4 regions of the Rhizobium sp. NLR16a genome follow, and region 4 is predicted to be linked to each of the others. Evidence: riboswitches for the same ligand, from Rfam matches in the RefSeq annotation. Region 4 holds a riboswitch; each other region holds the start of a gene.
What was found. A riboswitch is a leader RNA that binds a small molecule or an ion and turns the genes downstream of it on or off. The one in region 4 is predicted to bind thiamine pyrophosphate.
Positions count from the first base shown of each region.

Region 1 (7,594 bases), on a different replicon from region 4:
TCAGCGGTCCGAGCGTATAGAAGGGAGCCTCGCCGCAGACCTTGAGCTGCTTGTCCATATTCTCCTTGATCTTGTGCATCGGCACGTGGCCGGGGCCTTCGATCATCACCTGGCAATCCCTGGCCCAGGCGATCTTGGTCAGTTCGCCGAGGGTTTCGAGCTCGGCAAATTGCGCGGCGTCGTTGGCATCGGCGATCGAGCCGGGGCGAAGACCATCTCCAAGCGAGAAGGATACGTCATAGGCGCGGCAGATGTCGCAGATTTCCTCGAAATGCTCATAGAGGAAGCTCTCCTTGTGGTGATGCAGACACCACTTGGCCATGATCGAACCGCCGCGTGAGACGATGCCGGTGACACGATTGACGGTGAGCGGGATATAGGCAAGCCGCACGCCCGCATGAATGGTGAAATAATCGACCCCCTGCTCGGCCTGTTCAATCAGCGTATCGCGATAGACTTCCCACGTGAGATCCTCGGCTATGCCGTTCACCTTTTCCAGCGCCTGGTAGAGCGGCACCGTTCCGATCGGAACCGGCGAATTGCGGATGATCCATTCCCGGATGTTGTGAATGTTGCGGCCGGTGGAAAGGTCCATGACCGTGTCGGCACCCCAGCGGATTGCCCAGACCATCTTCTCCACCTCTTCCGCCATCGACGAGGTAACGGCCGAGTTGCCGATATTGGCGTTGATCTTCACCAGGAAATTCCGGCCGATGATCATCGGTTCGGCCTCCGGATGGTTGATGTTGGCTGGAATGATCGCCCGGCCGGCTGCCACTTCCTGCCGCACGAATTCGGCCGTCACGAAATCGGGAACGTCAGCGCCAAAGCTCTCGCCGTCGCGAGCGAGCGCCTCCTTCGTGGCCTGCCGGCCAAGGTTTTCGCGGATGGCGATGAACTCCATTTCCGGCGTGACGATGCCGGCACGCGCATAGGCGAGCTGGGTGACGGCGCGGCCGGCCTTTGCCTTCAGCGGCGTGCTGCGAAGGGGGAATTCCGGCGTCAGCCGTTCGCCTGTGGCAAAACCATTGTCTTCAGGCTTCACCACACGGCCTTCATAGGCTTCGACGTCGCCCCGCGCCCTGATCCAGCTCTCGCGCAAACGCGGGAGCCCGGCGTCGATCGAGACCGTATGTGTCGGGTCGGTATAGGGGCCGGAGGAGTCATAGACCGTTACCGGCGGTTCGCCCGAGGTCGGGTGAAGGCTGATTTCGCGCATCGGCACGCGCAGATCCGGATAGAGCGTTCCGGGCTTGGCGATCTTGGTCGAGCCCGGAAGCGGGCCGGTGGTGACGACCGGAGTAAGCTTGGGTGCAACAATATTCATGGGTGAGGCTCCAAGGTTTGACGTTTGGAGACCCAGTTCCAGAGTTGGAATGATGAAAAGACGCCTCAAGCAACAAAGCGAAATCCGCCCGACAGCCGCAGCGTCCGCACCGTCCCTACGCCAGTATGAACTGGATCAGGTTCAACGGGTCACTGCGCCACAACAGGCAAAGCCGTATTGTTCAGCAGAATCTCAGCCCCTTGCCGGGACACCCCTGGTGAATGCTCGGCATCAAAGACCGGAGTGGCCCTGATGTCAAGCCGACCCTCACGCGTTCTCATCCGCCGGCTTTGAGTCCGCGGCAGACATCATTCCGCGTCCTCACGCGAGCTACGGCTCTCGCCAAAGGACTACCGTCAGCCGATCTCGGAAACTTGCGGCTTAGATAAGCGGGGATCGGTGTATCGACCCGACTGTACAAGAAATGCGCCACACCAACAGCAGACAAGACGTGGATAGCGAGCGTGCCTGACCTTGCAGAGGGCCTGCCAACGCAATTTTCCAGACCCCGGCTCAACGGCCCGGTATGTAAGTCAAGCGGCAATATTTATTCAGCTGAATTGAATGTTCGAAATAGCAAAATCACTGGAAGTACTTATCCGATTTCAGCATTGAACATCTTTACACCGATAGCTGTTGTCCTTACTTCCTCTATCGTTATGTCTAGCAAGGCAACACCGATGTGAGACCACTCACGACGCGCCGTCCCCCAGCGGGACTCGCGGTCATTCTCCCTGACAATCAGCAGCCTTAAGCGTTCGACAGGTTCTTAGCGCGTCGCGCAAAAAGGCGCGCCATTTCCCCGTCATATCAACCAACGCCAACCGGGCGGTCATCGGGTGGACGAACCCGTGCGCCTATGCGAGAGAAAAGATGGAAACCCTCCAATACCTTAGCCCGATGGGATGGAAGGCGATCGAAATCGCTGTCACCCTCATCATACTGGCCATGCTGTTCCGGTGGAGCGGAGTAATCCGCTATATCCCCAACGACAGGCTCGGCATCCTCGAAAAGCTGTGGAGCTTTCGCGGCTCCGTCGACAATGGCTTCATCGCGCTCTATGGCGAGGCCGGCTTTCAGCCGGATGTCGTGCGCGGCGGTCTGCATTTCTTCATGCCGTTCCAGTATTCGATGCATCGCGCCAACCTCGTGACCATTCCGCAGGGCCAGATCGGCTATGTCTTCGCCCGTGACGGCGAGCCGTTGCCGCCGACCCAGACGCTGGCCTCGAATATCGATGCCGATGATTTTCAGGATGTGCGCAGCTTTCTCACCAAGGGCGGCCAGAAGGGGCCGCAACGCAAGATCCTGCGCGAAGGCACATATGCCATCAATCTCGCGCAGTTCATCGTGTTGACCGCGCAATCAACTTATGCAGTCAACCTGAACGCGTCGGAACAAAGACTGTTTTCCGACATGTCCACTTTGATCACTGAGCGGAATGGCTTCGAGCCCGTCCTCATCCACGACGCCGAGGACCTGATCGGGATCGTCACCATCCATGACGGTCCGGCGCTGCCGGATGGCGAGATCATCGCGCCGACCGTTGCCAACAACCCGAAGGATCCGAACTTCCACAATAATTTCCAGGATCCGGAGAAGTTTCTCAATGCCGGCGGTTATCGCGGCCGGCAATTGCAGGTGCTTGCCGACGGCAGCTATTTCCTCAACCGCATCTTCGCGACCGTCGAACTGGTGGAAAAGACGATCATCGACGTCGGCACGGTGGGTGTCGTCGTCTCCTATACCGGCCGGCGAAGCGCGGATATTTCAGGTCAGTCTTATCGCCACGGCGAACTGGTCGAGACGGGCGCACGCGGTGTCTGGTCGACGCCGCTTCTGCCGGGCAAATATGCGTTCAACACCTATGCCGGCAATATCATCATCGTGCCGACCACAAACTTCGTGCTCAAATGGACGAAGGAACAGTTCGGCGAGCACCGGCTGGACGAAAACCTTTCAGAAGTGTCGCTGATCACCAGGGATGCGTTCGAACCGGTGCTGCCACTCTCGGTCGTCGTGCATATCGACTATATGAAGGCGCCGCTCGTCGTGCAGCGTTTCGGGGACATCAAACGGCTGGTCGAACAGACACTCGATCCGATGGTCTCGGCCTACTTCAAGAATATCGCTCAGACCAAGACCTTGATCGAACTGCTGCAGGAACGCAGCGAAATCCAGCGCAGATCCGGTGACGAAATGCGGGAGAAGTTTTCGTCGTATAGCCTCGAGCTGCAGGAGGTGCTGATCGGTACGCCTCGCGCCAGTAATGGCCAGAACAGCATCGAGCAGATCCTCATCCAGCTGCGCGAACGCCAGATCGCCGTCGAGAAGGTCGAGACTTATAAGTTGCAGGAAGCGGCGGCGATCCAGGAGCGCACATTGCGCGAGAAAGAAGCACTGGCCGAACAGCAGGCCAAGATCACGACGTCGGCGCTCACCATCGAGATCAGCGAGAACGAAGGCAAGGCGCAGCTCGCCCGCACCCGCCAGCAGGCCGAAACCATTCAGGTCACCGCCAAGGCAGAGGCCGAGAAGGTGCGCCTGGCCGGCCTCGGCGAAGCCGACCGGATCAAGGCGATCGCACTTGCAGATGCCGAGCGTATCAAGGCGACCGGCCTTGCCGATGCCCAGAAGGTACGCGCCGTCGGTCTGGCGGAAGCCGAGGCGACCGAGAAGAAGGTCGCGGCCTTCGGCGGTCCGGACTATCAGCTCCACTCGCAGGTGCTGATGCGCTTTGCCGAAGCGATCGAAAACGGCAAGCTGCCGCTCGTGCCGCAGATCCAGGTCGCCGGTGCCGGCGGCGACAAGGGCGGCGCCAACGGCCTGGTGGAAATGATGCTGTCGATGCTGGTCGCCGATCGGCTTGGACGACAGGGTGCCCCGGCTGTGGTGCCAGCGCCGGCCGAATAACATTGATTGTGGATGGGCCGGTCATGCCGGCCCATTTTTCTTCCTGCCTAAAACGCCGGTCGGAAACTCTCGCGCAGAATTCCGAAAGTGGGCCGCCATTCGAATAGATCGACGCTCGTGTAGACGCCGGAGCCAACGAAGGGATCTCCCGCGCTGAACGCCTCGAACTCGGCCAGCGTTTCGACTTCCGCAATTACGACGGCGGTAGAAGCCCTGCCCTCGGCCGGCGGTGCAGACGGGCCGGAAAGCATGATGCGGATCGTCGCGCCGCGCAGATAGGCCTTGTGTTCCTCGATCAATCGGGAACGTTCGGCCGCCTTGCCGGGGTCGCATACGGCATAGCGGACAACGATCATTGTTTATTCCAGATCGGCGTCAGCACGAAATCGAAATCGGAGCGCCAGACCGTCGGACGATCGATACGCTCGAAAGGCGCGACCAGGCTGTTTTTGACACCAAACACCGTATCGGATTCCAGATAGGGATCGTTGCCGACAAAAGTGTGGGTTACGAGCTTCTGATAACCTGGAGCCGTGATCAGGTAATGGGTATGGGCGGGACGGTAGGGATGGCGACCGAGCGAGGCCAGCATCTGGCCGACCGGACCGTCATCCGGGATCGGATAGGAGACCGGCTTGATGCCGACGAAGCTATAGGCGCCATCTGCACCGGTGATGAAAATGCCCCGGTTGTTCCATTTCGGCTGGATATCCGGCTGCTGGACGTCGTAGAAGCCATCGGCATTATCCGACCATACGTCGATCCGGGCTCCCTCGATCGGATGACCATCGAGATCCAGCACTCGCCCGATGAAGAGGCAAGTCTCACCCTTGCCGTCGAGCGAGATGTTTTCGCCCATCTGGCGGACGGGCGCCCCTTCGATGTGAAACGGTCCAAACACGGTATTTTCCGTGGCGCCCGGCGGACGCCGGTTGTTGATCGCATCCACCAGCATCGAGAAACCCAGCGTATCGCTGAGCAGGATGAATTCCTGTCGCTGGTCATGACAGCGATGACCGGTGCGGGTCAGGAAGCCTATGGCCAGCTCCCATTCCTCCTGGGTCAGGCTTATATCCTTGGCAAAGGCATGCAAATGCTTGACAAGCGACGCCATGACTTCGGCCAGACGTGGATTGATGTCCGGCCCCATCCGCGAATTGACGGCTTCCGCGGATCTCTCTTCGCTGAAATATTCAGGCACCTGGCCTCCTCCTAATGCGTTAACGCGGCCGTGCGCCCTCCCAGGCGCTCTGCAGCAAAGCCCGGATCGCTTTTCCTTCGATCGGGCGCGGGTTCCAGTAGGGATTCCCAGCGGCAAGTTCTGCCGCATGATCCAGATCGGCTTCCTTCATACCCAGATCCCGCAGCGCCATCGGGGCACCGATCGAAGCGGCAAAATCATAAAGACCGCTGCCCAGCGAGCCGCCGAAAAGATCGGCAGCGGGCTTGAGCGCATCCGTTGCGGCTGCGGCGTTGTAGGCAGCGGAATGGGGCAGAATGACCGCATGGGTTTCTGCATGCGGCAGATCGAAGCTGCCGCCCAGCGTATGGCAAAGCTTGTGATGCAGGGCCATTCCAACGGCTCCGAGCACCGTGCCGCACAGCCAGGAGCCGTAAAGCGCTTCGCTTCGGGGTTCGATGTCCCTCGGGGCATTGACGATTTGCGGCAAAGCCTGCTTCAGCGCGCGCAAGCCCTCGACCGCCATCATCGACGAAATGGGATTGCGATCCTGCGCATAGAGCCCTTCGACCGCATGCGCCATGGCATTGAGCCCGCTGCTGACGCTGATGTTGACCGGCAATCCCAATGTCAATTCAGGATCGTAGATCACCACCTCAGGCAGGATGCCGGGGCCGCGGACCGTGGTCTTCTGTCCGTTCTCCGTCTGGCCGAGGATCGGTGTAACCTCCGATCCAGCATAGGTCGTCGCCACCACGATCTGTGGTGCGTCGTTGCGATAGGCGATGGCCTTGCCGAGACCGATCGTCGATCCACCGCCGATCGCGACCACGCAATCGGCACCGGCCTTCTCGTATGCCGCGATCGCGCGCTCGGTCACATCGACCGGCGTGTGCATGACAGCACCGTCGAATAGTCCCGCCGCAAGCGGGCCGAGGGAAGCAGCGATGCGCTGAGCGTCGGCTTTCTGGTGCGGGGTCGAAAGGATCAGGGCGCGCTTGCCGCCCTGCCCTGTAATCGCCTCGGCGAGGCGACTCACCGAGCCGCTCCCGAAGATGACCTGGGCTGCGCTGACCGTGTATCTGAAAGGTGCGACCATGTTATCGATCGAGCTTGAACAGTGAAACTGCATTGGTGCGACCGATTTTCAGACGGTCGGCTTCGGAGATGGTGGCGCTGTCGAACCAGTTTGCAGCGTGGTCGACGTTTTCGAATGGCCAGTCTGTCGAAAACAGAATTCTGTCCGCGCCGATTTCCAGCATAGCATCGATCAGCGATTGCGTGCGGAAATTCCCCGACGTCGTAATGTAGAAATTCTCGTTGAAATAATCGGCAATCCGGCGTTTGGCCGGATAGTTCTTTTCCACCCTGACCCACGCATTCCGGTGGTCGATGCGCCACATCATGTACGGCAGTCCCTCGCCCATATGACCGACGATGATCCGCAAAGCCGGGTGCTCGTCAAACAGGCCGGATCCCATCAGGCGCAGCGCATGCACAGCGGTCTCCTGCGCGAACGCCCATGTCGGACCCATCAGCCAGGAATGGCCGGCATAGATCCGGCTGTCCTGCGGCAGCGGGTTGCGCGGGTGCAGATAGAAAGGAATGTTGAGTTTTTCGACTTCGGCCCAGAACGGACGGTATTGCGGCAGATCGTAGTAGAGCGGCGTTGTTCCGTCGCCTTCCTGCGAGAAGCCGTTGACCAATGCGCCGACGAAACCCATCGTCGTCACGCAGCGCTGCAATTCCTGCGCAGCGGCATCCGGATCCTGCAGCGGCAAAGCTGCAAATCCCAGGAAACGGTTCGGGTTTTTAGCGCATTGCTCGGCCAGAAAGTCGTTGGCGCGTCGGGAAATCTCCAGGGCCTTGGCCTTGTCCGGGATCGCTTGCACGGCTGGTGCGTTCAGCGACAGGATCATTTTCTCGATGCCGTGAGCATCCATCAGCCGCAGACGCTTGTCCTGGATATCCAGAAGACGGGCGGACAGTTCCGTCCAGTAGTCGCCCGGCACGAATCCGGCCGAATCCTGCAGCGTCTCGGGAATGGCGAAATGTTCTTCAAGCGCGATCTTGCCTTGCACGATATGCTCTCTTTCCTGTCTTCAATCGAAATAATGAGGATGGCGGATCAGAATTGTCCCTTGGGCGGAAGACCGAGCAGTTGCTGGCCGACC
Region 1 is NZ_CP072871.1:93,305-100,898, forward strand. Features, by position in the region: gene thiC (phosphomethylpyrimidine synthase ThiC) at 1-1,327, opposite strand, end outside; TPP riboswitch at 1,422-1,553, opposite strand; gene J7U39_RS30820 (flotillin family protein) at 2,201-4,240, shown strand; gene J7U39_RS30825 (YciI family protein) at 4,288-4,596, opposite strand; gene J7U39_RS30830 (dioxygenase) at 4,593-5,441, opposite strand; gene J7U39_RS30835 (maleylacetate reductase) at 5,461-6,519, opposite strand; gene tsdA (gamma-resorcylate decarboxylase) at 6,521-7,501, opposite strand; gene J7U39_RS30845 (flavin-dependent monooxygenase) at 7,549-7,594, opposite strand, start outside.
Region 1: linked by a shared signal. The riboswitch ahead of thiC (phosphomethylpyrimidine synthase ThiC) and the one ahead of thiC (phosphomethylpyrimidine synthase ThiC) in region 4 are both predicted to bind thiamine pyrophosphate.

Region 2 (7,594 bases), on a different replicon from region 4:
CGCCGAAAATGCTCTCCTTGCCTACCTTCATGCCGCGGCCGATGCCCATATTCTGCAGGAAGGCATGGCGCACCAAATCCTTCCTGCCGGCAACGACGCCGGAGGTCGGGCCGCCGAGAAACTTGTGGCCGGAATAAAGCGCGATATCAGCCCCCTGCTCCAGGAAAATCTTGAGGTCATATTCCGATGCCGCATCGACGATAACGGGCACCCCCTTGGCATGGGCGATCTCGACGAATTCCTTGAGGTTCAAGAGGCCGTAATCGACGACGTGGTGGGAAACGACATAGACGGCGGCTGCGGTTTTGTCGGTGATGGCGTTTTCCATATGGAAGCGATGGGTCGAAGTCGCCTGTCCCACAAGCACGACCTTGCCGCCGGCAAGCCGGATTGCCTGGTCGACGGGCGCACCGTAGCTGACCACATGGCCCATCTGCACCAGCACTTCGTTCTTCTCAGACACGGCATCCGGCAGCCTCTCGATAGCCAGCAGATTGTTGCCGGTGATCGCACCGGCGACGGTAAGCGAAATACCGGCCGAGCAGGAGGCGGTGACGAAGCCCGCCTCGCCGCCGGTCAGCCGGGCGATGACGCCGCTTGCCTTGCGCTGCAGGTCGTTGATCTCGGCGAAGTGCGGCAGGATGGACGCCATCGCCGCGATCGCCTCGGGAACGACGATCGAAGCGCCAAGGCTGGTCATCGTGCCGGACACATTGATGACGGGACGAAGGCCGAGCGAAGGTCTGATATCATCGGGCATGAAGATCTCCGGAAGTCTGGGGCGAAGGGCGAAACATGGGGCGGTCGTCCGGCAGTGTCGAACAGCCGGAGAACGGACGCGGGTTAAGATAGGAAAAGGTCATCCGAAGACCACTCCAAACATGAAAACACACCTCGTCATCCATGCAAAGCGACGATCGCCTCGATCTCGACGGTGATATTGCCGGGCAGCGAGCCGAAGCCGACGGCCGAGCGGGCATGTTCGCCTGCCGCTCCGAAGACCGCGATCAACAGGTCGGAACAGCCGTTGATGACGCTCGGATGGTCCTCGAACTCGGGTACGGCGTTGACCATGCCGAGCAGCTTGACCACCCGCCTGACGCGCGAGAGATCGCCGAGCGCCTCATGCATGACGGCAAGCAGGTTGATGCCGGTCAGCCGCGCATGCCGGTACGCCTCGTCGACACCGACGCCGCCGCCGACCTTGCCGGCATGCAGGAAGCCATCGGCTTCGCGCGGCCCCTGGCCGGATAGATAGAGCATGCTGCCTTCCACCACATGCGTCACGAAATTGGCAATCGGCGGTGGCGGCGGCGGCAGCGTTATGCCAAGAGCGGCTAACCGTTGGTAAGGCGAATTCTCGACCTTGCCGGCTGCGGCGGGGAACTGATTCACGCGAACTCCTGTCATGCGAATTTCGATTGGCGAATTTGGATTGGCCGACCGCTGGTCGACGGATCAAAGGTCCTTGCGAAGTCTCGGGTCGAGCATGTCCCTCAGGCCGTCGCCGACCATCTGCAGCGACAGCACCGAGAGAACGATCGCGACGCCGGGGAAAAGCGTCATCCAGTCGGCCTGGCCGATATATTGCCGGCCGGCGGCGATCATCGTTCCCCAGGTTGGGATCTCGGGGCTGACGCCGAGGCCGAGAAAGGACAGGCCGGCCTCGGCAAGCATGGCGCTGGCGAAGAGGAATGTGCCCTGCACCAGGATCGGCGACAGCAGATTGCGCAGCACATGCCGCGTCATGATGTGGAAGGTCGAAATCCCGAGCGCCCTCGCCGCCTCGACATAGGGCAGCTCGCGAATAACGAGCGTCGAGGCTCGCACGATGCGGGCAAGGCGCGGCGCATAGACGACCGACAACGCGATGATGACGGTCGTCAATGACGGGCCGAGGGCGGCGACCAGCGCGATCGCCAGCAGAATATCGGGGAAAGCCATCATCGCGTCGATCAGCCGGGCTATCGGCGTATCGAGCTTCTGGAAGAAGCCGGCGAGCAGGCCGAGCGTGACGCCAATTGCGGCCGAAAGCGCGACGACCGCAGCCCCGACGAACAGCGACAGGCGGCCCGCGAAGATCGTGCGCGAGAAGACGTCGCGACCGAACTCGTCAGTGCCGAAGAAGAAGGTGCCGCTCGGCGGCTTCAGTCGGTTGACGATGGAAAGCTTCGACGGCGAATAGGGCGCGACTACAGGCGCGAAGGCCGCCAGCAGCACGAAGATCGCCAGGATCAGCAGGCCGAAGGCCACCGTCCTGCGCTTCATCAGGCGGCGGACGAATTTGCCGCCTTCGCTTTCGGCTGGTTTGATTGCGATATCGGCCATCAGTAGCGCACCCTCGGATCGACCAGCAGGTAGAGCATGTCGATCGCAAAATTGATCAGCACATAGAGCGCGGCGATGACGAGCAGCGCCCCTTGGATGACGGGATAATCGCGGCGCAACACCGCCGAAACGACGAGATTGCCGACACCCGGCAGGCCGAAGACTGTTTCGGTGACAACAGCGCCCGAAATCAGCACCGCCGCCGTCAGGCCGAGCACCGTCAGGATCGGGATCAGCGCATTCCTCAACGCGTGCTTGAGGATGACCTTGCGCTCGATCAAGCCCTTGGCGCGGGCCGTGCGGATATAATCGTCGCCGAGCACATCGAGCATCGAGGCGCGGGTGAAGCGCAGGATCAACGCCGAGGAGACGATGCCAAGCGCAAAGGCCGGCAGGGTCAGGTGATACATCCGGTCGATGAAGGTCGAGCCCGGGCCGCCATATCCCGAGACCGGGAAGAGATTGAACCGCACGGCGAAGAACTGCATGAGAATGAGCCCGAGCCAGAAGCTCGGAATGCTGGCGGCGAACATGGCGAGCGTCGTTGCCGCCTGGTCAATGAAGGAACCGCGCCGATAGGCGGCATAGATGCCGATCGGCAGGGCGATGGCGCTGGCAATGGCAAGCGAAAACAGCGTCAGGAAGAAGGTCGGCTCGGCCCGGTCGATGAGGGCCGATGTGACGGGCATGTTCAGGAAGATCGACTGGCCGAGATCACCCTTCAGCAACTGGCCGATATAATAGACATATTGCAACCCGAGCGATTGATCGAGGCCGAGCCGGGTTCGGAGATCGGCAATATCCTGCGGCGTCGCATCCGGCCCGAGCATAACGGCGGCCGGATCTCCCGGCGTCACACGCACGATGACGAAGACGATCGTGACGACGAGAAACATCACGACGATCATGCCGAACAGGCGCTGGAGGATGTAGCGGATCATGAATGCCGGCCTTCAAGCCCTTGCAGATGCGGCAGAAAAGATGACCGGTACCGGTCCCGAAGGACCGGTGCCGGCGGTGATGCTCACTTCTTGATCGAAGCGTTCCAGAAATACGGCCAGGGAGCCGGATCGACTCCTTCGAGCTTGACCGACTTCGCCGAGACGGCGTTGAAATCGCCGATCTTCATGAAGGGCGCGTCGGTATAAACCGCCTTCTGAACATCCGCCCAGAGCGCCACGCGCTTCGTCGGGTCGACCTCGGAGGTGAAGGCATCGACGGCGGCCTTGCGGGCTGGCGTGTCCCACCAGCCCGGCGAACTAGTCGAGAGCGAGCCGATGAGGGCCGGCTCCGGCAGGAAGGGGCTGTGGGTGATATAGATATCCCAGAGCTTCGGATCGGTGCGGCGCTGCGTCAGCGTCGCCCAGTCCACCACCTGCATATCGACGGTGAAGCCGGCAAGCTTCAGATATTCGGCGGCGACCTGCGCCATCTTGTAATGGAACTCGTATTGACGGCTGGTCAGGATGCGGATCGGCTCGCCGTTGTAACCCGCTTTCTTGGCGGCAGCCGCCGCCCCTTCCGGATCGGCGACATTATAGGCGCCCTCGACGCCGGCATCCGTCGACCAGGCAAAGGTCTTGGGGTAGATGGCGCCGTCGAGCGCATAAAAATCCTTGCTGCCGAAGGCTGCCGCCAGCATGTCTTCCATGCTGAGCGCTTGGCGGATCGCCTTGCGGACCTCGACGTTGGCAGCCACACCTTCCTTCGTATTGAAGACGAAGACCGGATAACCGAAGGGCTTCAGCATGACCGGCTGCGAGGCAGTCGACGCCTTCAGCTTGTCGTAGGATTCGACCGCGATCGAGTCGACATAATCATATTGGCCCGAAATGGCGGCCTCGACGCGGGTGTTCGGATCCGGCACCGGCACGAAGCGGATTTCATCGAGATATTGATGGCGGGCGCCGCCGTAACCATTGCCGTCGCCCTCGCGTGACTTATAGCCGTCGAAGCGGACGAGCTGGATATATTGGTCGGCCTTGCGCTCCTTCAGCATATAGGGGCCGGTGCCAATGAATTCCTTCATCGGTTCGTCCTGCTTTTCGGAAGGGATGATGATCGCCGCCGAATTGTTGAAGGCGAGCAACGAGGTCAGCGGCGCATAGGGCTGCTTCAGGGTGATGGTGACGGTCGAAGGATCGGTCGCGGCGATCTTGCCGATGAAGCCCGCCACCTGCTTGCCGCGCGAGGCGATCTTCGTCCAGCGGCCAAGCGAGGCGACAACATCCTCGGACGTCATGTCTGTATTGTCGTGGAACTTGATGCCGGTCCTCAGCTTGATCGTATAGGTTTTGCCGTCGGCGCTGATCTCCGGCAGGCTTTCGGCCAGCAGCGGCGTGACGTTCCAACTCTTGTCGAAGGTGTAGAGCGTTTCGAAAATATGCTGGGTGACGATGCCGACAAGATCAGCCGTCGACGACATCGGATCGAGCGTCGGCGGCTCGCCGATCGTCGCGACATTGATGACGCCGCCCTTTTCCTGGGCAAGCAGGGCGGACGGCAGGGCGACGAGCGCGGTACCGAGCAGGAATGCGACCAGTGTTTTCATGTGATGGCTCCCGTTTAGTTCCATTATTATGCAATTCATCTTTTTGTAACAGAATAAGAACTGGATCGATCCTGTCAAGCGCGGGCGACGGATTATGCAGCCGCGGATAGCGCGACGCCGAAAAAGCACCATCTTCATCTGCGGCTGTCTGCGCTGCATGAAAGCGGCATGATATGCCAAAGTCAGGTGGTCGCCTGCGGTCAGGCTTCAACAGAACGGGAGAACGGGATGAGCATCGATTTCAACAAAGGAAAGTGGCTGAACGAGCCGGCCAGCTGGCGCGCAGACGAAACCAGCCTCACCCTGACGACCGACGAGAAAACCGATTTTTGGTGCGAAACCTATTACGGCTTCACCCGCGACAACGGCCATTTCCTCGCTTTTCCCACCGGTGACAGCTTCACCGCCGAGATCCGCATCCAGGGCGAATTCCGCACCCTCTACGATCAGGCCGGCCTGATGGTGCGCCTCGACGAAACACGCTGGGTGAAGTCAGGCGTCGAATTCACCGACGGCGAAGCCTTCCTCAGCGCCGTCGTCACCGACGGCAGATCCGACTGGTCGGTGTCCCAGCCCTTCAAGGAACTCGAAGATTTCCACATCCGCGTCACCGTTGCAGGCGGCGCCATGCGCATCCAGGCCTCCCGCGACGGCAGCCGCTGGCCGCTGCTGCGGCTAGCGCCCTTCCCGGCTGCCGACCGCTATGAAGTCGGGCCGGCGGCCTGCACGCCGGAGCGCAGCGGGTTGAGGGTGCGGTTTTCGGAGTTTTCGATCGGGCCGGCGATTACGACGGATCTTCACGATTTGAGTTAGCCGGATAGGATGCGATCGGGATTGCATTCCTGAGCAGCAACGTTCACGCCTAAAGCGCAGCCGCAAGGAGAGTACCGAACCCTCATTTTCGAGATGACATCCGCCCCGTTCTCTGCGAAAAAGAGCGCGATGAGAGACAGGGGCGCCCGTCGACAGACGGGCTGAGAAGCACCCTTCGAACCTGAACCGGATAATGCCGGCGGAGGGAGTCGCTCGGGGTCGCGGTTTCGCCCGCACGAATTGCCCCGTGCCCGCCCCCGCCTGAAAGGGGCGCCATGCAAAACAAGATCACGTCGGGAGCCATGCTGAAGGCGATGCGCGAAAAGCCGCCGCTCGTCCAGTGCATCACCAATTATGTCGCCATGAACATCGCGGCCAATGTTCTGCTTGCGTCGGGCGCCTCGCCCGCCATGGTGCACGCCGCTGAAGAAGCCGGCGAATTCGCCGGCATCGCGAATGCATTGACCATCAACATCGGCACGCTTTCGACGCAATGGATCGAAGGCATGCAGACGGCGGCGAGGGCCGCCAACGCAGCCGGCAAACCATGGGTCCTCGATCCGGTCGCGCATTACGCGACGGCCTTCCGCCGCGGAGCGGTCGCCGATCTCCTGGCGCTGAAGCCGACGATCATCCGCGGCAATGCTTCCGAGATCATCGCCCTTGCCGGCGGAGAGAGCCGCGGCCAGGGCGTCGACAGCCGCGACCCGGTCGAGCAGGCGGAAGGCTCGGCGCGGCGGCTCGCCGAGCGGCAGCGGGCGGTGGTCGCCGTCACCGGTGCGGCCGATTTCGTCACCGATGGTGAAAGAGCCGTGCGCATCAAAGGCGGATCGGTCCTGATGCCGCAGGTCACCGCACTCGGCTGCTCGCTCACCTGCCTGATCGGCGCCTTTGCCGCGACCGCCCCTGAGGATACGTTCGGGGCGACAGTTGCGGCCCTTGCGACCTTCTCCGTCGCGGGCGAGGATGCCGCCCTCGGGGCGGCCGGCCCCGGCTCCTTCGCTTGGCGTTTCCTCGATGCGCTGTCAGCCCTGGACGCCGAAACGCTCGATGCCCGGGCAAGGATTTCGGCCGTATGAAGGTTTTCGACCTTTCGCTCTATCTCGTCCTCGACCCCGAACTCTGCGCCGGGATCGGCATGGTCGAGACCGCGCGCCTTGCCGTTGCCGGCGGCGCCACGATGGTGCAACTGCGCGACAAACATGCGGGCACGACCAGAATGATCGAGACCGGCCGAGCCTTGAAACAAGCGCTTGCGGGAACCGGCGCCCTGCTCATCGTCAACGACGATGTCGAGGCGGCGATCGCCATAAGTGCCGACGGCCTGCATATCGGCCAGGAGGACATGGACGCGCGCACGGCACGGACGATGATCGGTCCCGACATGATCCTCGGCCTCTCGGTCGAGACAGCGCCGCTTGCCACGGCCGTCGATCCTGGTCTCGTCGATTATGCCGGCGTCGGACCGGTCTTTGCGACGCCGACCAAGGCCGACCACAAGCAGCCGATCGGCTTTGACGGTCTGGCAAGGCTGGTGAAGGCTTCGCCGGTGCCGTCAGTCGCCATCGGCGGCCTCAAGGCGAACCACGTGGCCGAGGTATTTGCCGCAGGCGCCAATGGGCTTGCCGTCGTCTCAGCCATCGCCGGCACGCCGGACCCCGAGGCGGCCACGCGCCGCATCGCCGCAGAAATCCGAAAGGTCCGCCCATGATCCGCAACGTTCTCTCCATCGCCGGCTCCGATCCCTCGGGCGGTGCCGGCATCCAGGCCGATCTCAAGGCCTTTTCCGCCCGCGGCGTCTACGGCATGGCGGTGCTGACCGCGCTGACGGCGCAGAACACGCAAGGGGTGAGCGGCGTGCATCTGGTGCCGCCGCAATTCGTCGCCGACCAGATCGATGCC
Region 2 is NZ_CP072867.1:428,184-435,777, reverse strand. Features, by position in the region: gene J7U39_RS24310 (aminotransferase class V-fold PLP-dependent enzyme) at 1-760, opposite strand, end outside; gene J7U39_RS24305 (RidA family protein) at 898-1,410, opposite strand; gene J7U39_RS24300 (ABC transporter permease) at 1,459-2,328, opposite strand; gene J7U39_RS24295 (ABC transporter permease) at 2,328-3,269, opposite strand; gene J7U39_RS24290 (ABC transporter substrate-binding protein) at 3,353-4,879, opposite strand; gene J7U39_RS24285 (DUF1349 domain-containing protein) at 5,108-5,692, shown strand; TPP riboswitch at 5,821-5,917, shown strand; gene thiM (hydroxyethylthiazole kinase) at 5,968-6,771, shown strand; gene thiE (thiamine phosphate synthase) at 6,768-7,403, shown strand; gene thiD (bifunctional hydroxymethylpyrimidine kinase/phosphomethylpyrimidine kinase) at 7,400-7,594, shown strand, end outside.
Region 2: linked by a shared signal. The riboswitch ahead of thiM (hydroxyethylthiazole kinase) and the one ahead of thiC (phosphomethylpyrimidine synthase ThiC) in region 4 are both predicted to bind thiamine pyrophosphate.

Region 3 (7,594 bases), on a different replicon from region 4:
GTGCCCAGCCGCTGCAAGGGAATAGACTTTCTCGTCTGCTCCAGCTTTTCGCGGGAAGAATAGCGCTCATGGAAATCCGTCTCGATCGTTCCGGGCGAGACACAATTGACGCGGATGCCATCCGGCGCAAGCTCGCGGGCAAGCGCCTTGGAATAGGTTGAAATGAAGGCTTTCGAGGCGGAATAGATCGAAGAACCGGGGCTGCCGCCGGTCAGCGCGGAAATTGAAACGGTGTTGACGATGGCAGCGCCTTCCGCCGCCTTCAATGCCGGTAGCAACGCACGCGTCAGCGCCACCACCGACGTCTGGTTCAAACGCACGATCGCCTCATAATCTGCGTCGGTCAGTGTGGCAGCCGGAAAACGGCCGAGCATGGTGCCGGCGTTATTGACGAGCACATGCACCTTGTCGAAGAAGGCGAGCGCATTTTCGGCAAATTGCGCAGCGCCGCCAACGGCGGTGAAATCGGCGTGCAGCAACAGCGCCCGTCTTTCGGATTCAGCCGTCAGCAGAAAATCCGGCAGCTCGCGTCCCGGTTTGCGCCCGATATGGACGATCACCTTTGCGCCGCAGTCCAAGAACTGCCGGGCCACTTCGAGGCCGATGCCCCGCCCGGCGCCGGTCACGATGACATTGCGATTCTCGAATAGTCTCGGATGGAACACGAAGCCGTCCTCCTCGCGGACAATGCCGCCTGTTGCGCCATTCGCCCTTAACATATGAGCGCGCCGGCCGAAAGAAAGGCGGCATCATCTTTCCGCCAGAGGCTAGAGCTTTTCCCTGAAAGCTCATATGTCGATTTCGGTCTCCAGCAGCCGTGCGCCTGGCCCCTCCTCGCCGAGCCGATCGAAGGGATTGCGCAACGGACAGCTTTCGATCGACAGGCAGCCGCAGCCGATGCAGCCGGTCAGGCGGTCTCGCAGCAGGCTCAGCCGCCTGATTCGCGCGTCGAGTTCATCCTTCCAGCGCGCCGACAGCGTCTGCCAGTCGGCAACCGTCGGCGTGCGTCCCTGCGGCAGGGAGGCAAATGCCGTCTGGATTTCCGAAAGCGGTATGCCAACACGTTGCGCCACCTTGATGATGCCGAGCCGGCGAAGCACATCGCGTCCGTATCGCCGCTGATTGCCGCGCGTGCGGATACTCGAAATCAGCCCCTTGGCTTCGTAGAAATGCAGTGCCGAGACGGCAAGACCACTGCGTTGCGCCACTTCGCCGACTGTCAGAAGCCTGCCGAGCGGCGTCGCAGAAATCCTATTCATCGCCCATTGACCTCAATATTAGTTGAGGTTTTATAACCCCTGCTCCCCCGGCCGTAAAGCGCGAGGGCGCAGGAAGGAGCGACAGCGAGATCATCCGGTCGATACGAAGCTGAAATGATGGCATCGGCGCTTGTCCGCCCTGGTACCGATCGCCCCTGCCGATATAGCCGCCCGAGAGGCGAGCGCTCGGGTTCCGTTCCCGGCAGGTACGGAACCTCGGAAAACACCCGGACAGGACCTCGTCCGGGTGTTTTTTCATCTGCGCCCCGTCCCGGCCGGCCGGACGGGTTTGTAATTTTGCGGTTGCGGCAACAAAACCCCGATGATAGTTTTCGCCGAATGACAGGGGAGCTCTGTATCGCCGGGGCTGAGATGCGAGGCGCAAGCCTCCGGACCCTTCTAAGCTGATCTGGGTAATGCCAGCGGAGCGAGGTCCAAATGTGTTCCGGCGCGCAAGTGTCACTCTACCCGACGTCCGGCAATTCCGCCGGCATCCCTCTCGATGCCGTCAAGGCAACCGCCCCCAATCGCGGTAGGCTGCGCATCGAGACCGATGTCCTCGACAGGTTTGCGCTAACGGCCAGACGAAAGCCTGAAATCGAACGCCGATGACATCGCCACGACCATCGGATTCGCGCCTTGCGACGCTCTGTCTCGCCGTGTACCGGACAATGCCCGCCTTGCTCGCAGGCTTTGCCTTTCTGGCGGCATGGGAACTCTATGTGGATCTTTCCGGCATCAAACCGTCCATTCTGCCGGCGCCTTCGCGTATTCTTATCCAGGGCTGGCTGAACCGAGAGGGGCTGATATCAAACACCTGGCCGACGCTCGGCGCGACACTCGGCGGCTTCGCCCTGTCGCTCGCCTTCGCCTTCGCCTCTTCGATCCTGATGGATTTCATGCCCTTCATGCGTCGGGCACTGCTGCCGATCTTCATCGCCAGCCAGACTCTGCCGCTGGTGGCGATCGCACCCCTCGTCGTTCTCTGGTTCGGTTTCGGCCTTTTGCCGAAGATATTGCTGGTGGCGCTCGTCACTTTCTTTCCGCTGCTCGTTGCCCTGCTTCAGGGTTATGAGGCGACCGATCGCGACATCGCCGAGCTCTTGAATTCGATGAAGGCGAGTCGCTGGCGCATTTTCCGCCTGGCGCGGCTTCCCTCGTCGCTGCCCTATTTCTTCGCCGGCCTTCGAATCTCGATCACCTATGCCGTCGTCGGCGCGATCTTTGCCGAATATGCCGGCGCTGCAAGCGGCCTCGGCATTTATATCCTCAACGCCAAGAACAATTTCCGTCCCGATCTCGTGCTCGCCGCCGTGATCGTCAGCGCTGTGTTGACGCTCTGCCTCTTCGCGCTGACGGTGGTTATCCAGCGTTTCGTCATGCCCTGGCAGCCATCCAAGGAACGGCGCCGATGACCGGTCAGATGCTTGAGCTGCGCAACATCTCGAAGTCCTTCGACGGCATGAAGGTCCTGGACGACATTTCGCTCGCGGTCGCAAACGGCGAGTTCGTCTCGATCGTCGGCCCATCCGGCTCGGGAAAATCGACCGTGCTGAGACTGCTGACTCAGGCGCTGCGGCCGGATTCCGGCAACATGCTTTTCAACGGTGCGGCGCTGGAACAGACGCCGCATTCCTTTGCCTTCATGCCGCAACGCGATGCGCTGATGCCCTGGCGCCGGATCATCGACAATGCCGTGCTCGGCCTGGAAGTGAGGGGCATGAATCGGCGGGCCGCCCGCGCCGCTGTCGCGCCCCTCTTCGAGCGGTTTGGCCTGGCCGGCTTCGAGCATCACTACCCCGCCTCTCTTTCCGGCGGCATGCGCCAGCGTGCTGCACTGCTGCGCACCGTCATCCAGAAGCAGGACATGCTGCTGCTCGACGAGCCCTTCGGCGCGCTCGATGCGCTGACTCGCATCCAGATCCAGGAGTGGCTGCAAGACATGTGGACCGAACATCGCTGGACGGCGCTGCTGATCACCCACGATGTTCGCGAGGCCGTTTTCCTCTCCGACCGGATCTACGTGCTGTCTGCCCGCCCGGCCCGCGTCATCCGCGAATTCCGCGTTTCCCTGCCCCGCCCGAGAAGCATCGCTGATCTCGGTTCGCCCGCGGCCCAGGCAATCGAGACTGAAATCCTGCAAACCCTGCTTCATCCGCAAGAACAGGATGATTTCAGGCCGGTCGGCCTGCAATCTGAATCCTGTTCCAATTTAAAGAGTTAGAGCACGATGTCGTCCGAAAACCGCTCACACTTTTCGGGATCCTGCTCTAATAGACCTGAGGAGGTCACCATGCTGCTTCTCACCCGTCGACAGACGATCCTCGCCGCTATCGCAACAAGCCTCGCCGGCCGCGCCGCCTTCGCTCAATCGGCGCCCGCAAAGGTTCGTATCGCGCTCGACTGGACGCCCAACACCAACCACATCGGCATCTATGTCGCCAAGGCGAAAGGCTTCTACACGGCCGCCGGCCTCGATGTTGAGATTCTGCCCTTTACCGACACCAGCGCCGGCACGCTGGTGTCGAACGGGGTCGCCGACTTCGGCATCAGCAGCGAGATCGAGGCTCTCACGCAGCGCGCTGGCGGCGGTGACGTGAAGATGGTCTACGGCGTCGTCCAGACGGAAACCGCACGCCTGATCTTCAAGGGCGGGCGCGACGACATCAAGAGTCCCAGAGATCTCGACGGCAAGACCTATGGCGGCTTCGGCGGCACCTGGGAAAGCGCGCTGGTCTCAGCGATGATCCGCAATGACGGCGGCAAGGGCGACGTCAAGACCGTCACCCTTGGCACCTCCGCCTATGAGGCGCTGGACAATGGCTCGATTGACTTCACGCTGGAGATCTACACCTGGGAAGGCATCGCCGCCGAGCTGGAGAAGCGGAAGATCAGCCGCTTCCACTATTCCGATTACGGCATTCCCGACGAGCAGACGACGGTCATCGTTTCCAGCGACGCCTATCTCTCGGCCAGTCGAGAACACGCCCGCGCCTTCATCCAGGCCACACGTCAAGGCTATGTCTACTCCATCGACCATCCCGACGAAGCCTGCGAACTGCTGATATCGGGAAGCAACGGCGCACTGATGAACACGGAACTGGTAAAGGCTTCCCAGAAGGCATTGATCGAAGGCCATTTCCTGAGATCCGAGGCCGGCGTGATCGGCACCCTTGACCCGGCAAAGGCCGATGCCATCGGCGGCTTCCTGCTTGAGAACGGCATCCTGGTTGATGCGAATGGCGTCGTGCTCAGGGAGAAGCCGGACTTTTCCACCTATTACACCAACGAACTCCTCGGCTGATCCCGACCCGCCCTTGCCGACGCGGCCTTCCGCGGCAATGCTTTGAGCTTGGGCGGCTTGAGCCGAATCGAGCGGGGCGGGAACGACATGCGAGCACAGGACAGACTGGTCGGAGCCGACTTTCTGCGCGCGATGGCGTGCTTGTTGGTGCTCGCGCATCATCTCGCGCTCCGGCTGGATATGCGCAGAATTCCGGATGAATTGGCGCCGACGGCCAACGTCCTCCGCTTCGGCAATTTCGGCGTCGCCATCTTCTTCGTGCTCAGCGGCTTTCTGCTTGCCCGCCCTTTCTGGCACGCTCTCGACGCCGGCGGCGCCATGCCGAGCCTCGGGCACTACGCCATCCGCAGGTTGGCGCGCATCACTCCGGGCTTCTGGTTCGCCGCCAGCGTCGGCTTTATCCTCAGCCTGACGCTGCTTGCCCTGCCGCTGACGCCGGAGCTCGTCGTCCGCTATGTCTCGGGACTGCTGTTCATGAGCCAGTGGCATTGGCGCACGTTCTTTCCCGTCGAAGCCGATGGGCCGCTCTGGTCCATTCCCTTCGAGGTCACCAGCTATGTGCTCCTGCCGGCCGCCTTTTTCCTGCTGTTTCGCTTGCCCCTGCTGCGGCGACGTCCGTTCTTCGCCCGCGCCGTATGGCTCTGCGTCATTGCCGTCGTCCTTCTTGCCCATCTGGTAATCCTGAGGCTCTTTGCGCTCGACGATATTGGGCGCGGCTGGGCATATGGCCTGCAGGGCGGGGCGAAGGAATGGATGCCCAACTATAATCCGATCGGTTTCTTTGCCGTCTTCGCGCTCGGTGCCTTTGCCGCCGGCATCGAAGTGATGTTGTCCGCAAGGCGCTCTTCCTGGTTCGACGCCGCGGCACTCCTGGCCCTTTCGGTTGCCGCTTACCGCCTCCTCATATCACCTGGCGGCTCGGCCGAAGGTTACGGCTGGCTTGACATCCCCTATGGATTTCCAGTCTTTCCACTGGCGGTCGCAACAGCGCTCGTTTCGCTCAGCCGTGCCCAGGGCCTGGGCAGGCTGCTTGATAACGCTCCTGTCCGCTACGTCGCCAAGATCTCCTTCGGCATTTACATCTGGCAGGAGATCATCCTGACATTGATCCAGAGACTCGACCCCGGCTCGTTCGGGGCCTCCTCGGAGAACGTGGTCACCGGTTGGCTGCAATCCTGCACACTGACGGCGGCGCTCGTTTTTCTGGTGGCAAGCCTCAGTTATTATCTGTTGGAACGACCGGTAATCGATTTCGGCAATCACCTCACATCGCGCCGCCTGATCGGGCTACTCCTTTAGAAGTATAATTTCGAACGCCACTCAACTAGAGGCATTAAGGTTAACGCGAAATACTCCCATTTTTGGCGTCTTTATGCTTACCGATTTCTTATTTATAATGATGACAAACCATACGTAAGCATGTATCTGTCTCCCCGCAGTTCAGTATCGCATCTAAACTTCTGGGCTTTGAGTAATGAATGCTTTTACTTCGAAGATAAGTTCACGCTTCGATTCGTCTCAGCGTCAGAACAAAATCCGGACTCTGGTTGTAGCGAACTCCAACATTCGCCAGCCGGACAGCTTTTCTGGTGTCGAAGGCAAGGCGGCTCTGCGATTGGCCGTAAAGCGGCTGATCGACATCGTCATCGCGGCCAGCGCTCTCCTCGTGCTGGCGCCGCTTTTCCTGGCAATCGCTATTTTCATCAAACTCGACGATGGCGGCCCCGTATTCTTCCGTCAGATCCGTTGGGGCATGAACGGCCGAAAGATCACCGTCTTCAAGTTCCGCTCGATGCACACCGACGCTTGCGATCCCAGCGGCATCCAGCAGACCGTCAAGGGCGACAGGCGGGTGACCGGCATCGGCGCTCTGCTCCGCAGGACAAACATTGACGAGCTGCCGCAACTTCTGAACGTCCTCAGGGGCGACATGTCCCTGGTCGGTCCGCGCTGCCATGCCATCAACATGCGCGCAGCCGGCAGGCTTTACGAAGAATTGGTGCCGAACTACCACCATCGCCACGTCATGCGCCCCGGCATCACCGGCCTCGCGCAGACACGGGGCTGGCGCGGACCGACGGCACGGCCGCTGCAAGCCCGGGCCCGGATCGCCTGCGATATCTATTACGTCAGGAATTTCAGCCTGCTGCTCGACCTGAAAATCCTGTTCAAGACGCTGGTCATCGAGCTACGCGGCGGTACCGGCTTCTAATGAGAGTCTGCCCGGTTCCAAGCCTCGCGCGCACAATGTGCGGCCACGAAGATGCAGTCGTAAAACAAAGAAAGCACGATAGGCGTATCAAGGGCCGCAGCGCTTTTGCGCGCGCTTTGAAGTCGCGCGGCACTGCAAGTGTCGCCTCACCGTCGTAAACCGGCAAAAGCGGCTTTGATCGCCTGCTCTCTCTTCACTTTCGTTGATGCGCTTCGATCGTCGCGCTCAAAGACGGCAGAAACAAGAAAAGCGGCCTCGCGGCCGCCTTTCATTGATGCTGTCGCTGTGATCAATCCTGCTGGACGATGCCGCTAAGATGCGTCAGTTCCAGGATGAAGTGCTCAAGCTTGGACTTGTGCTCATGATGCACGGCATCCTCGAGTTCCTTCTTGGCAGCTTCGATGCGGCGGGTCAGCTCATCCTTGTTGAGCTCTTCAACCGGAACGGCGGACTCGGCAAGCAATGTGCAGCCTGTCGGCAGGATATCGGCAAAACCACCGAACACCACATAGTCCTGCTTTCTGCCGGAGCCGGAGCGGACGCTCACGATACCCGGCTTGATCGTTGTCATGGTCGGCGCATGATGCGCCATAACCGTCATCTCGCCTTCGGTTGCGGGAATGACGACTTCGGTCACCATCTCCGACAGCAGCAGGCGCTCCGGCGAAACGAGCTCAAAGTTGAAATTGTCAGCCATCAGTGACTTACCTTCTCGGCTATGGCTTTTGCAGCTTGCAATTTGGTCCCGCAGAACGGGCAGTGCAGTATCGCCTGATCGAGATATCCGAGGCCTTCCTCGGTCTGAACCAGCCCGACAAC
Region 3 is NZ_CP072868.1:116,614-124,207, forward strand. Features, by position in the region: gene J7U39_RS25280 (SDR family oxidoreductase) at 1-665, opposite strand, end outside; gene soxR (redox-sensitive transcriptional activator SoxR) at 789-1,259, opposite strand; TPP riboswitch at 1,595-1,707, shown strand; partial or broken gene J7U39_RS32280 (HMP/thiamine-binding protein) at 1,698-1,814, shown strand; gene J7U39_RS25290 (ABC transporter permease) at 1,868-2,674, shown strand; gene J7U39_RS25295 (ABC transporter ATP-binding protein) at 2,671-3,483, shown strand; gene J7U39_RS25300 (ABC transporter substrate-binding protein) at 3,553-4,563, shown strand; partial or broken gene J7U39_RS25305 (acyltransferase) at 4,651-5,870, shown strand; gene J7U39_RS25310 (sugar transferase) at 6,038-6,775, shown strand; gene J7U39_RS25315 (F0F1 ATP synthase subunit epsilon) at 7,065-7,472, opposite strand; gene J7U39_RS25320 (hypothetical protein) at 7,472-7,594, opposite strand, start outside.
Region 3: linked by a shared signal. The riboswitch ahead of J7U39_RS32280 (HMP/thiamine-binding protein) and the one ahead of thiC (phosphomethylpyrimidine synthase ThiC) in region 4 are both predicted to bind thiamine pyrophosphate.

Region 4 (7,594 bases):
GGCCGTGGAAGCGCCGACCAGATCACGGTGTTCGACAGCGTCGGCTCCGCCATCGGCGCAGAGATGCAAGGCGGGATGGTGGTTCAAGCGTATGAGGATTTTTGGCCACATAGTGCGATCGGCAACAAGATACCGACCCCACTGGTGAATTCGGAAAGCCGCGAGCCCGCTTCACGAAATATGCGGGAAAGTCCGAAGAGCCGAGTCGATGTAACGATGCGGTGCCGCCCATATCTGTGAGGTGCGTGCGCGATCTACGGCCACGAACCAGCGCCAGACGGACCTCATCGGTCACGCCGCAAGCCAGCATCCGACCGGAGGCACTCTCCACGAACAACTGTCCCGAATTGCCGCACTATTTAGCATTCGCTTGCATGCGCAGACTGCGATGATACCGTTCGCCGACAACCTGGGGGGATCGCGTATGACAATTGAAGAGCTGATCGATATACAGGAAGCAGGTTCAAGAGCGCGGGTGCTCGGCCTGAAGGCTCACGAGAACCCATACCTCGCCGCCCACAGGACGCCTACTGGTGATGGCAGCGCTCTCGGAGATCGGCTTGCGCGGCACGACGCGTGGAAGTTCGGTTGGGAAGCGGAGGATGCTAGCCGCGAAGGAAGGGTTGTTTCGCACTTCCAGGAATTGGCCTCTGCCAAACGGCGTTCGCATGATGCGTAACGTTATTGTGGTGGTTCGCTAGCGACGAGAAGTTTTCAGGCCCGTCGCGGCAAAGGATCGGCATCTTTTCACCATCGGGTCGCCGCCAGCTGCCCAACTGCGGTGCAAACTCGCGACGGCCCACAATCAGCTTCCGAATCTGGCAGGAGCGTTCAGCCGGTAGGGAAGCTCCTAGGGAGTGATGCACTGATCATTCCCAAGCGGAGAGCGACGGACAAACATTCGAGAATTGCCTCGGCGTGATACGCTCATGGCCCGCAGGTTGGGCCAGGGCGTTCGAGAAACCTGCGGAGGCCGTTGAGCGGCCGTCGTCTTGAAGGAATCGGCCGAAGAACGGCGCGGCCTGAGCTCATAGTCTTGACGCCTTAAGGATGGTGGAACTCGAACGTCAAACAGGATGCAACCCCGCGTGGCAGCGTACAATGCTGGTGAATGTCCGGGGCACTTGGCGGAGTTCGGTATCGCGACGCGACAGGGCATTGCCGCAGTCGGAATGCTTATGTGACACGGATCAAGCACCGGCACATAGCGCGAGAAGGTGTCGACCACCGTCAGAACCCGCAACTTCTTTCCGGTCGCCAGCTGGTCGTGAACGAGGTCCATGGCCATGCCCCAACCCTCACGCTCTAAGAGCACATGCACCCGACGGTAGCCGTAGCGCACTGTCGCAGATCTCGCGAATACGCCGTTCCAAGCCGGCCTGATCGGCACGGCGAGAGATGTAGTGTTAGCTTGAACGATCGAAGTTGAGCGTCCAATGACGGGCAAGGGCGTGCGTTATCGACATCATCCGGCCTCCACCCAATTCCTGCTCGCTTAGCGGCTCCGCTCCAATACGGCTATCTGCCTATGCAATCGCTGCCTTGGATCGAACCGGCTCAACGCTACTTTTCCTTGATTTTCTCCGGAAGAAAGGAAGGCCACTATAAGGAAGGCCACTATAATGAGGAATACGACGACCAGGTAACCGGAACTATCTCCGCTATTGCTCCCACTTCGGCTTGCGACGGCCGTGGGAGCTGGCGGCGACACTTGCGGCGAAAGGCTCACCGGCTCGGAAGAAAGGACCTGGCTTGCCGCCAGTGCGGTTTCCAGCTCGCGTTCGTCGTGCGATGAGAGGCCAAGTTTCAGGGCTCGGATCGCGCCGAGGTCCGCTCTCGCAAAGTTCCTCCTGGCCGAGATGGACGAAGCCGCAACCTTCCTCGATCGCAAGCCGCCAGTGGTCGTTGACGATCAGCTCACATCGATTTAGCGCAGACTGCTACTGCGCGACTAATCTCGGTACATAGTTCAGCCTCCGGACGATCCTTGATGCGCAACTGTACCAGCTTGATGCCGAGAGGGTACCAGTCGGGCAATCCACTCGGCGCTGTCGACGATCAGGTAGAACGGGTCGCGCTTCAAGTGAACACCGCCTTTCCGATCACCGGCGTGGAGGGTACGGCCATGTCGCGCGGCTCCATCAGTCCGGCGTTAAAGGCTTGATTGCCGGCGGCGATTGCCGCGGCAAAGGCGGCTGCCATCGCGGCGGGATCTGCCGCGCCGGCAACGGCGGTGTTGAGCAGAACCGCATCGAAACCGAGCTCCATGACCGCAGTTGCGTGCGACGGCCGACCGATGCCGGCATCGACGATCAGCGACACGTCAGGGAAATGGGCCCGCATTGCTCTGAGCGCCGTGGGATTGAGCGGCCCGGCGGCACTGCCGATCGGTGCGCACCAAGGCATGAGCACCTTGCAGCCGGCGTCCAGCAGTCGTTCGGCCACAACCAGATCGTCCGTCGTGTACGGGAAGACTTCAAAACCTTCACCGACGAGAATGCGAGCCGCCTCGACGAGACCGAAGACATCCGGCTGTAACGTATCATGGTTGCCGATAACCTCGAGCTTGATCCAGTCGGTGGAGAACAGCTCGCGTGCCATCCTTGCCGTCAGCACCGCTTCCGCGACGCTGTGGCAACCTGCGGTGTTGGGTAGGATACGAACGCCGAGCGCGCGGACCATTTCGAAGAAGGTGCCCCCACTGCGGCCGCCAGACATTTCACGACGAAGCGAGACGGTGACGATTTCCGTCGCCGATTGCCTTACAGCCTCGGCGAGGACGGCAGGAGAGGGGTATCGCGCTGTGCCAAGCAGCAGACGGGAGGTAATTTCGGACCCATAAAGCGTCAGCATCAGTCAACCTCCCTGCATCGGCGACAGGATTTCGATTCTGTCATTGTCGTTGAGCGATCGATCGAACCGGTCTTCGCGATGGACAAGCTCACCGTTGACGGCTGTCGCCAGCCAATCACCCTCGTATTCCATCAAGACTAAAAGCTCCGACAGCGTCTCAGCCGCGACATCCAGAGCCTCGCCATTTACGATTAATTTCAAGGGGCGTTCCTTCCCGTAGTGTGTTGGTTGAAGACAAGTTCAGCGGCCTCGGCGGCCATGGCTGGCGCGAGCAGAAAGCCGTGGCGGTAGAGGCCGTTGAGCGAGATCACCTTCCCCTGATGGCTTGCACGTGGAAGATTGTCCGGAAAGGCTGGGCGGATTCCGACACCCGTTTCGATTATGGTTGCATCGGCAAAGGCCGGATTTAGCGTGTATGCAGCGTTGAGCAGTTCCATCAGTGAACGGGCGACTATAGGCCCGTCGAATTCCGTCTCGATCATCGTCGCGCCGACCATGAACAGACCGTCTCCACGCGGGACGATGTAGACGGGGAAACGCGGATGGAGCAAGCGGACCGGCCGGGAGAGATCCACGTCAAAGCTTCTAAGGTAGAGCATTTCGCCGCGAACGCCGCGCAACTCCTTCGCCTCGCCGATCTGCGCTGCGCCCGTGCAATCGACGACACCGTCAAAGCTCTCCTCGTGCGGGCTCTCGCCCACGAAGGTGACCCCCTGAACCGTCAGCTTGGTGCGCAGCAGACACAACACTCGCCGAGGATCGAGATGGGCTTCGCGGCGAAAGAACAGCCCATGCCGGAATCGCCCGGCAAGAGAGGGTTCCAGCGACGCGATCGCCGGCTCTTCCAGCCATTCATAACCGGTCGTGCGGCAGGCAAAGCGTCTCAGTTCACCAAGATCGCGGGCCGACGCGACCACGAGCGTTCCGTTTCGTCGCACCTCTCCAGGCACCATTGCCTCCCATTTGTCGGCGGCGGTGAGGCCGCGCATCAGCACGGCGCCATCAGCACTCTCCTGCTCGCACCAGGGCGCCAACATTCCGCCCGCGAGCCACGATGCAGCGCCGAGGAAACTGCCATATGGATCGAGCACGGTGACCTCGGCATCTCGAGCGCGCAGTTCATGCGCCACCGTCAGGCCGGCAACGCCGGCGCCTTTGACAAGCACACGCATCTCATTCGCCCGATTGCTGTTGGGCTTCTATCGGCATATAGAGGCCGCCGTCCTCACGATAACGCGCTGCCATCGCATCCAGACCTTCCTTCTGTGCTTCGGCGCGGATATCGTGCGAGATGCGCATGGAGCAGAATTTTGGGCCGCACATGGAGCAGAAATGCGCCACCTTATTGGCTTCCTTCGGCAACGTCTCGTCGTGGAAGCTGCGGGCGGTTTCGGGGTCTAGCGAGAGGTTGAACTGATCCTCCCAGCGGAATTCGAAACGGGCGCGGGAGAGCGCGTCGTCGCGCAGTTGTGCGGCCGGATGCCCCTTGGCGAGATCGGCGGCGTGGGCGGCGACCTTGTAGGTGATGACGCCGGTCTTGACGTCGTTCCGATCCGGAAGACCCAGATGCTCCTTCGGCGTGACGTAGCAAAGCATTGCCGTGCCGAACCACCCGATCGTGGCAGCGCCAATCCCAGAGGTGATATGGTCGTAGCCGGGTGCGATATCCGTCGTCAGCGGCCCGAGCGTGTAGAAAAGGGTGCCTCGCCGCAGACCTCGAGCTGCTTGTCCATGTTCTCCTTGATCTTGTGCATCGGCACATGACCGGGACCTTCGATCATCACCTGGCAATCCTTCGCCCAGGCGATATTGGTCAGCTCTCCCAGTGTTTCCAGTTCGGCGAATTGCGCTGCATCGTTGGCATCGGCGATGGAGCCAGGGCGCAGGCCGTCGCCGAGCGAGAAGGAAACGTCATAGGCGCGGCAGATGTCGCAGATCTCCTCGAAATGTTCGTATAGGAAGCTTTCGCGATGATGATGGAGACACCACTTCGCCATGATCGAACCGCCGCGCGAGACGATGCCGGTGACGCGGTTGACGGTGAGCGGGATGTAGTGAAGCCGCACGCCGGCGTGGATGGTGAAATAGTCGACGCCCTGTTCCGCCTGTTCGATCAGCGTGTCACGATAGACCTCCCAGGACAGGTCTTTGGCAATGCCCTCGACCTTCTCCAGCGCCTGATAGAGCGGCACGGTACCGATCGGCACCGGCGAATTGCGGATGATCCATTCGCGGATATTGTGGATATTGCGGCCGGTGGAGAGATCCATGACCGTGTCGGCGCCCCAGCGGGCCGCCCAGACCATTTTCTCGACCTCTTCCGTCATGGACGAGGTGACAGCAGAATTGCCAATATTGGCGTTGATCTTCACCAGGAAATTCCGGCCGATGATCATCGGCTCGGATTCCGGATGATTGATGTTGGCGGGGATGATCGCCCGACCCGCCGCCACTTCCTGCCGGACGAATTCCGCCGTCACATGGTCCGGAATATGGGCGCCGAAGCTTTCGCCGTCGCGGACCATGGCATCCGCCTGCGCCTTGCGACCAAGGTTTTCGCGGATGGCTATGAATTCCATCTCGGGCGTGATGATGCCGGCGCGCGCATAGGCGAGCTGGGTGACGGCCTTGCCCTCCTTTGCGCGCAACGGATGGCGTAGCGTGGGGAATTCGGGCGTCAGCCTTTCGCCGCTGGCAAAGCCGTTGTCTTCGGGGCGGATATGGCGGCCCTGATAGGCCTCGACGTCGCCGCGGGCGAGAACCCAGTCGCGTCGCAGTGAGGGAAGCCCTTGTTCGATACGGATCTCGGCGCCCTCGAGCGTATAGGGGCCGGAGGAGTCGTAGACGACAACGGGCGGCTCGCCCGATGTCGGGTGCAGGCTGATTTCGCGCATCGGCACGCAAATGTCGGGATGGACGTCCCCCCGAATGTAGATCTTCCTGGATGCCGGCAAGGGGCCGGTGGTGACGGTTGGGGTGGCGGCGATATTCATGGTTTGAGGCTCCAAGTTTTCGATTGGAGACCCAGTCATCAGCCGGAATGATGAAAAGACGCCGGCACGGATTCCAAGCGTGAATCCACTGCCTTTGAGCGCTTGCACCGTCCCTACGCCAGTATGAACTGGATCAGGTTCAACGGGTCACTGCGCCACAATCGGCAAAGCCGTATTGTCCAGCAGTATCTCAGCCCCTTGCCGGGACCCCCCTGGTGAATGCGAAAAGGGTAGAGGCTTGCCGAGGGGACTGTCAAGCGACAATCTGCGATGGCACGGGGTCAGGTTACACACAGGCTATCGTGCGTGTCGCCGCGATTAAGCGATGGACAAGGGCAATCGTCCGGCCGGCACGCTTCCGCAAGACAAGCGCCCTTGTCGCATAGGCAGTCGATTTATTCTGAGTAGTTCGCCAAATCTACCGAGATACAGAAGCGCTATTGAGAAAGCAGGCGCGGAACTGGAAAGTCTAGTACTTTGTCCGTGTAGCTTTCGACCAGGGCGCTAAACGGCGTGCCGTCTGGAAGTTTGAGTACGGCACGATGTTCGAGCAGGAACGCCGGCAGGCCGAGGGAACTTGTTTCATGCGCTGTTAAGCCGTCCATGTCCCAGCCTTCGGATAGAGGGGACCAGAGCAACTTGGCAGACAGGTTTGTGCGAGTGAAATTGAGAGCCTGAACGGCTCTGCCAAACGCGATATCGCTGGTATTCAACGCCTGATTCATCTCCGCAGTTAATTTTGCAGGTACATACCAGTTGTCGGCTTCGGACAAGACGCGGTCGCCGCAGACCAGTCGGACGCGGCGATAGGCGATCAACTCACCCGGTCCGACGGTTAGAAGATCACGGATGTCCTCATCGGCCGGTTTGCCTTGCCCGCCCACACGCTGAGCTACGATCTTGAAACCTTCCGGTGCGAGCTTATGCGCGGCGCACCAACGGTCAAGGGTCAACGTAGCACTGGCGTTACTCAGGAGATTGGCATTCAGGGTCTGGAGGACCGCAAGCGCTTCCACCCGAGATACCGGCGTGTTCAGCCACTGAGCCCCTATAGACGGTTCTTGCGCAATTGCGAACTGGGTGCCCAGCACGATGGCAGCCGCTGCAAGCGCGGCGATGCGAATGCATTTCGCAGAACATAATGACATAGAGAATGAAATCCTTTCGGAAGTATAATTGGGCGAACCTTGCGGGCCAAATACCCTTGAATTTTGCCGACAAGTGAGCGTTGTCAGTGTATATGATAGCGGCAGCAGGATTTGAACTAGGGCTTGCGCGTACCGTGTAACGGTCAGGTTCCTGAAGACTTTCTTACCATCTTTCGATGTTCCTGCGGTGCTGGTTCGCACGTTTTGAAACCCGTGTGCCCGAGCCGTCCTTTGCTTGCGTTGCATCCATGTCGTCCATGATGTCCTCCATCCGCTCGCCGACCTGTTGTTGTAGTTTGCAAGAGTTGGCGACTGAGCAGGCGCTTCCATTCTGGAATATGGAAACCCGAGAGACGTGGATTTCAAATGAGGGACGTGGCGGCCGGTCCGAACTCTCCCAGTTCCATACTCGTAACTCTCACCTAATGGTTTAGCGCCCTTGTCGTCGCCCTCGCTCGTTGCGAGATGTTCATATAGCTGGATCGGATAAAATAGCTCGCAGCCGAAAGCAAAATCCAGGAGCAATTGTTGGAAAAAGGTCTTCTTCGTCGACCCAGAACCCTCCTGCCGCTCGAGTGACAACTGCAGACCAGACAGCGA
Region 4 is NZ_CP072869.1:56,891-64,484, forward strand. Features, by position in the region: gene J7U39_RS27275 (hypothetical protein) at 1-95, shown strand, start outside; gene J7U39_RS31975 (CrpP-related protein) at 425-679, shown strand; partial or broken gene J7U39_RS27280 (IS3 family transposase) at 1,187-1,421, opposite strand; partial or broken gene J7U39_RS27285 (thiamine phosphate synthase) at 1,754-2,083, opposite strand; gene J7U39_RS27290 (thiazole synthase) at 2,080-2,853, opposite strand; gene thiS (sulfur carrier protein ThiS) at 2,857-3,054, opposite strand; gene thiO (glycine oxidase ThiO) at 3,051-4,025, opposite strand; partial or broken gene thiC (phosphomethylpyrimidine synthase ThiC) at 4,027-5,846, opposite strand; TPP riboswitch at 5,939-6,070, opposite strand; gene J7U39_RS27310 (hypothetical protein) at 6,284-6,994, opposite strand.